3 regions of the Gracilibacillus phocaeensis genome follow, and region 3 is predicted to be linked to each of the others. Evidence: riboswitches for the same ligand, from Rfam matches in the RefSeq annotation. Region 3 holds a riboswitch; each other region holds the start of a gene.

Region 1 (2,272 bases), on a different contig from region 3:
TTGATAAGCCGCTAATTCACTATCGATGGTGACATAAGACAGGCTTTGTTCCTTATCATATTCACTGCATTGCACAATCGGAAATTGCTCTGCCAAACTAGAAATGGTCTGACGATTAATCAGCGGATCCATAGTAATGGCCCCAGCCGCCTGCTGGTTTTTCAACAAATTGAAATAAACATCTTCTCGCTCTGAAGTGGTGTGCGTTTGACATACTAATATATGATAACCATAATTTAAAGCGGTTTCTTCAATTCCCTCAACTATTCTCAAATAGAAAGGATTCGATATCTTTGGCAATAAAACTAACAACATGCGACTTTCCGAATTTCGCAAATTTCTCCCTAAGATACTGGGTGAATAATCTAACACCTTCATCGCCTTATTCACTTTCTCTCGGGTTTTTTCTGCTACGGATGATGGTTTATTTAGTACTCGGGACACCGTAGCCACGGATACTCCTGCCTTCTTGGCTACATCTTGAATCGTTGGCATTTTGTTACCTCCTTTCATTTTTTTCTGAATTTTGTTTGCTTTATTGCCTTTCTATTAACAATGTAATCCATTACATTGTGTTTACTATTATAATATAAAATATAATAAAAGCAATGGGGTGTGTCGTATAACAGGAGAATTGCACTATATAAGTGGAATGAAGTAATTTCTCCTGGATCAACCTAGATATTATTAGGCAATAAAGCGAGCAAAGACTTGCTTATCACACGTTTTGTCACATTTATACCTTCAACTTATATAGAAAGGTTTCAGTGCAAACTTTTGTTCAAGAGGCTCTATTAGCAAAACAAAACACTTGATTTTACCTAGCAAAAACGTTATATTTAGAAACATCATTAATAGACAATTCTTATCTAGAGAGGTGGAGGGACTGGCCCTTGGAAGCCTCGGCAACAGCTCCATGGAGTAATGTGCCAATTCCAGTAGCGATTATGCTAACAGATAAGAGGAGCAGTGAATAAACACTTAAGGGCCTCTTCTTATGCAGAAAAGGCCCTTTTCTAATGCAAGGGAGGATTTTTTATGTTCACGATAGACCTTACAGATAAAGTGGCCGTTGTCACAGGCGGAGCAAATGGAATTGGAAAAGCCATCGTCGACGCCCTGCGTCATTCTCATGCAAAGGTGGCCGTTGTCGATCTACACCCCAGCGGCAGAAATACAGAAAGAGACTTATTTTATATCCAAGCAGATGTCTCCAATAAAGAGAATGTAGAAAAAATGATGGAACAGGTCATCAACCGTTTTGGTAAAGTAGATATTCTTGTTAATAATGCTGGCATCTCAACGATGGATTATCTGGTCGATATCAAAGAAGAAGATTGGGACAAAACGATGGACGTCAATGCAAAAGGAGTCCAGTTATGCAGTCAGGTCATTGCCCAGCAAATGAAAAAACAAGGAACCAGCGGCAAAATGATACATATCGCCTCACAAGCAGGTAAGAACGGCTATCGCTTAATGGGCTCTTACGTTGCTTCCAAACATGCCGTAATTGGCTTGACAAAGGTGATGGCCTTAGAACTTGCTCAGGATCAAATCAACGTAAATGCTGTCTGTCCCGGGATCATTGAAACCAGCATGAAACACCGGGAACGTGTCCTTGGTGGAAAGCTTCGAGGATTAGATGAGGAAGCAATTCGTCAAGAAGACGCTTCACAAGTACCACTCGGACGAACCGGAACTCCCGAAGATGTCGCTTATGTCGTGATGTTTCTTGCCTCCCCATTTTCCGATTATATGACAGGGCAGGCACTCAACATTACAGGCGGCATGACGATGAATTAACAGCACAGGAGGTCATTCAAATGACACAGCAAGCAAAAGGGAACGCATATGCACTATTACCGTTACTTATCTTTATCATGTTATTTATTGGGACAGGTATCGTTACTAGAGACTTTTCCAGTATGCCGATTAATGTCGCGATCATCATTGCTTCAGCGGTAGCACTGGCCATGAACCGCAAGGAAAAATTAAGCAAGAAAATAGAAGTATTTACAAAAGGAGCCGGACACGAGAACATTGTCTTAATGGTCATTATCTTCGTGCTTGCCGGAGCATTCTCAGAAGTGGCAAGCGGCATGGGAGCCGTTGATGCCACAGTAAATCTTGGATTATCTTTACTGCCAGCTAACCTATTAATGATTGGTTTGTTCATCATCGGTTGTTTTATCTCCGTTACGATGGGAACTTCGATGGGAACCGTTGTGGCGCTTGTACCAATTGGTATCGGAATTGCCGAACAGACCGATAT
Region 2 (2,272 bases), on a different contig from region 3:
CTTAGCTGCTGCTGAGTAGTGGAAGCAGGGTGGATAATCAATGATTTGGCGTCGCCTACATTGGCCACATGAGACCATAGGGTAATGTTATCAATCAATTTTCGGCCTGCTTCTCTTCCGCCCTTAATACCAAAAGTAATCACAGAACCGTAATAGTTACGCAAATATTTCTGTGCAAGCTGATGAGAAGGGTGTTCCTCCAATCCTGGATAAGCTACCCATTCTATTTGTGGATGTTTCTGGAGATACTGAGCAACGGCTTGGGCATTCTCATGGTGACGTTCGACCCGTAAATGTAAGCTTTCTAATCCTTGTAAGAAATAGAAGGCATTTTGCGGACTTAAGGCAGGTCCGATATCACGTAATAAGTGAACCCGGAATTTCAGTGCAAAAGCAGCCGCACCAAGATCAATACCATAGCGAATGCCATGATAGGATTCATCCGGTTTGATAAAGCCAGGGAATTTTTCGTTATTCCAGTTGAAACGTCCACCGTCAATCATGATACCTCCAATTGTAGTACCATGTCCGCCAATCCATTTTGTTGCAGAGTGAACGACAATATCCGCTCCCCAACTAATCGGTTTGCAGACATAAGGTGTCGCAAAGGTATTATCAATGATTAGCGGAATATCGTTCTCATGAGCGATATCAGCCACTGCTTCAATATCGAATACATTCAAGCTTGGATTAGTAATCACCTCGCCGAAGACGGCCTTTGTTTTTGGTGTGATCGCCTTACGGAAGTTTTCTGGGTCTGCTCCATCTACAAAAATAACGTTAATGCCATAGTTCGGCAATGTATTTCTAAACAGATTATAGGTTCCGCCATACAGGTTGCTATCGGTTACAATTTCATCCCCCGAATTGGCTAGATTTAAGATTGCGAGTGTAATAGCAGACATCCCAGAAGCTGTAGCTACGGCGGCTACCCCATCTTCTAATATGGCCATCCGTTGTTCGAATGCGTCTACTGTAGGATTCATGATTCTGGAATAGATGTTACCAGTCTCTGCTAAGGCAAATAAGTTTTGGGCATGTTCGGCGTCATTAAACACATAGGATGTCGTTTGATAGATTGGCACTGCCCTGGCATTTGTCGTTGGATCTACCTGCTGTCCAGCGTGAAGCAAGTTTGTTTCATTTTTCGGAAATTGAAATGGATTTGTCATTTGTAAAAACCTCCTTGTATTGGATAAATTATCATGCCGTAAAGATTGGTTCTACTCCCCACTGTATGGTAGTGGAAAATCATTGATGTCTTAGTGAGCTCTTGTTTGTATGTACTCTCAGCATAACATAAAAACGTCCCACTAACCTTGTGAAAGGTAAGAAGGACGTATGCATTCATCAGACCTTCTCTTATCTTTCAGGTTATACCCTGTAGGATGTAGCACCATGTCAATAAAGACGGTTGCTGGGCTTCACAGGGCCTATTCCCTCAGCCACTCTCAATAAGAGCTTGTACGAATATAGAATTGATCTTAGTATACGTGAAGAACTGATGGTCGTCAACTAAAATATTCATTGATTTTCATGACTTTATACTTACTTAGATCAAGAAATGAATCATAGCGCCATAGTCGAATAGATGACAAGTGTTTAAATGGCAACTTCGTATCATTGCATTTTAATCAATAGATAGAACATGTGGATACCTTATTTTTGAAATATTGAAACAAAAGCCATTGATCATGCGTATAAAAGGGTATAGCTATATTAGGAAAAGGAGGTGCTTATCATGAAAAAAGGCACCATGATTCTAGGTTTTTTGCTGGTTATTTTTTTAACCGCTTGTTCGGAGGAGGATACATTTACGATCGATAAGGTGGACATGGACGCATATATTACAGACGAAGGTACGATGGAGGTGCGTGAGCTATATACCTATACCTTTGACGGCTCTTTTGAAGGAATGACAAGAACGATCGAATCAGATGACCATCATTTTCAAGCGTATTTGGCCAATGGAGAAACGATCGATGCCGACACAAATAACCTGCAGCCATTAGAGGTGGAAGAAGATGACGATACGTGGAAAGTGCATACACCCTCCCAGAATGAGACCAAACAAGTATTATACACCTATGAGGTTGACGGTTCGGTTACGAAGTATCAGGATGTCGCCGATCTGACTTATGCATTCTTTGACGACTCCAATGAAACGGATTTTCATGATATTTCGATCCAACTCCATCTACCTAACCAAAGTGCAGAGGATTTCCATTATTTCTTAAAGGACGATGCAGATGGTGAGTTGACGGAGACAGAA
Region 3 (2,272 bases):
GCACCAATGGCATTATGTAAATAGGTAAGTCGCTCTGCTAAGGACTCCTCTTTGACAGCAACGAGTCCTGCTAAGACATCATTGTGTCCACCCAGATATTTAGACGCAGAGTGAATAACAATATCGGCACCCAACAATAGTGGCTGTTGAAGGTAAGGGGTATAGAAGGTATTATCTACAATAAAAAGCAGATGGTGTTTTTTGGCAATAGCAGCCACTTCTTCTATATCAATTTCCATCAATAACGGATTGGTAGGTGTTTCAATGAATAGTGCCTTGGTGTGACTGGTGATTTTTTGTTCTATATCATTGGGATCGGTATAGACTGGCTTTATCTCATATGCCTTTTGTAAATGCTCAAACAAACGATAACTGCCGCCATAGATGTCTTCTGTAACGATAATTTCATCCTGCTGTTTGAATAACGAAAAAATCAATTGAATAGCTGCCATTCCAGAGGCACAGGCAAATCCCCTTACGCCACCTTCCAGCGTGGCAATCGCTTCTTCAACGATTTCCCTGGTAGGATTAGCAGTTCGGGTATAGTCATATCCCGTTGATTGACCAAGGGTTGGGTGTTGATAAGCTGTCGATAGGTATATAGGAGGTTCTACCGCTCCTGTTCGTACGTCCTTGCGATTGCCGATTTGAGCAAGCAATGTTTTCATTCTGTTCATTGGTTTTCATCCTTTCGCTGTAAAAATCAAAAAGAAGTCTTCGATAAGCAGAAGACTTCTTGTGTACTAAGATAGTATTCTCTCATCTGTCGGTAGTTAGCCGCCTGGAATTAGCACCATACATCTGTATGCTGGTTGCTGAGGTGTCATCGGGCCAGTCCCTCTACCTCTCTTGATAAGATTATTATTTATAGGATTTTCATACACGCATCATATCCTATAATGAGGAAGATTACAAGCCTATTTTATAAAATTTTTTGGTTATCCTATTGACAGAAGACGTAGAATCCTTTATATTTAGGATCAACTAATAACAGGAAATAAATGAAAACCTATATTGTTTTTCTTATCCAGAGGGGAGAAGGGAACTGGCCCATTGAATCCCCAGCAACAGGCTTTATGTACTGTGCTAAATCCAGCAAGTAATTGGCAGATAAGAGGTGTACTTCCTACTTAACTGAAGCCAAGTAGGATTTTTTCATTATGAGGTAAAACAAGCAAACGTGTGGGAGTAATGAATAGAAATGGTAGTAAAGAGATTACTACTTCATTTTTTGATCATTAATCCAAGTTTTCTTATCGGTATAAATGAATTAAAGAAATTGATGGACTGAAGGTTGGGATAAGATGTTAACGATCATAGCAATTGTAGCGGCTTGTTTATTTGCTTTTAATATCGGTGCAAGTGGTTCTGCTGCTAGCATGGGGATTGTCTATGGGGCAAAAGTAATTACCAAACGACAACTTGCCCTTCTGTTAGCTGGGATAGGGGCAGTAGTTGGTAGTGTATTCGGAGGACAGTACGTGACAGGTACTCTCGGTAAAGGTATTATCCCTGAAGATATCATGACAGTGAAAGTCGCTTGTATCATTTTATTAGTATCAGGTTTCACCTTGCTGGTTACCAATTACATCGGAATTCCCTTATCAACAAGTGAAGTAACAGTGGGTGCCATTGTCGGAGTTGGCTTAAGTTTTAGACAGGTAAATGTGGACACGATTGCCATGATTGTGTCTTTCTGGGTGATTGTCCCAGTAGCGGCTTTCCTTATTCCTTACTTTCTAGAAAAGGTCAAGCGCGTCTTGTCTAAAAAGATGAATTACCGGCCACCGGTAAAACTATTAGCCGTCATATTACTTATTACCGGGATCGTGGAGGCTATTGCAGCAGGGATGAATAACGTGGCCAACGCTTTAGCGCCATTAGTGGGATCAAATATTGTGTCGATGGAAGCCGGATTGCCGCTTATTGCGATTGTAGTGGTCTTAGGCAGTATCTTTTTTGGTGGGAAGGTTTTAGAAACCAACGCCAAAAAGATTACCTCGTTGACTTTGGGGAATGGAATTGTCATCTCAGGTGCTACAGGAAGCCTTGTGGTGGGGGCTTCGTTTTTAGGTATTCCTATACCAATGACTCAAATAACTACTGCTGCGATTGTAGGTATTCAGGCAAGTAAAGATAAGAAGAAGGTTTGGAAGCAAAAGATCATTCATCAGATTGCAAAGGTATGGATTACCTCGCCAATTGTATCTTTAGTCATTGCCTTTGCTCTAACGGAAATATTGGTGCAATATAGTTATAATCAGGTTATTAT

What was found. A riboswitch is a leader RNA that binds a small molecule or an ion and turns the genes downstream of it on or off. The one in region 3 is predicted to bind S-adenosylmethionine.
Region 1: another riboswitch for S-adenosylmethionine. It lies ahead of E0E32_RS05395 (SDR family NAD(P)-dependent oxidoreductase); the one in region 3 lies ahead of E0E32_RS02280 (inorganic phosphate transporter).
Region 2: another riboswitch for S-adenosylmethionine. It lies ahead of E0E32_RS06545 (PLP-dependent aspartate aminotransferase family protein); the one in region 3 lies ahead of E0E32_RS02280 (inorganic phosphate transporter).

What each region holds. Positions count from the first base shown of each region.
Region 1 covers NZ_LR131143.1:181,505-183,776, forward strand. Annotated here, with positions in the region: gene E0E32_RS05390 (LacI family DNA-binding transcriptional regulator) at 1-495, opposite strand, end outside; SAM riboswitch class I at 863-964, shown strand; gene E0E32_RS05395 (SDR family NAD(P)-dependent oxidoreductase) at 1,039-1,803, shown strand; gene E0E32_RS05400 (Na+/H+ antiporter NhaC family protein) at 1,824-2,272, shown strand, end outside.
Region 2 covers NZ_LR131143.1:431,323-433,594, reverse strand. Annotated here, with positions in the region: gene E0E32_RS06545 (PLP-dependent aspartate aminotransferase family protein) at 1-1,172, opposite strand, end outside; SAM riboswitch class I at 1,360-1,461, opposite strand; gene E0E32_RS06540 (DUF2207 domain-containing protein) at 1,742-2,272, shown strand, end outside.
Region 3 covers NZ_LR131141.1:380,221-382,492, forward strand. Annotated here, with positions in the region: gene E0E32_RS02275 (methionine biosynthesis PLP-dependent protein) at 1-677, opposite strand, end outside; SAM riboswitch class I at 757-859, opposite strand; SAM riboswitch class I at 1,021-1,117, shown strand; gene E0E32_RS02280 (inorganic phosphate transporter) at 1,305-2,272, shown strand, end outside.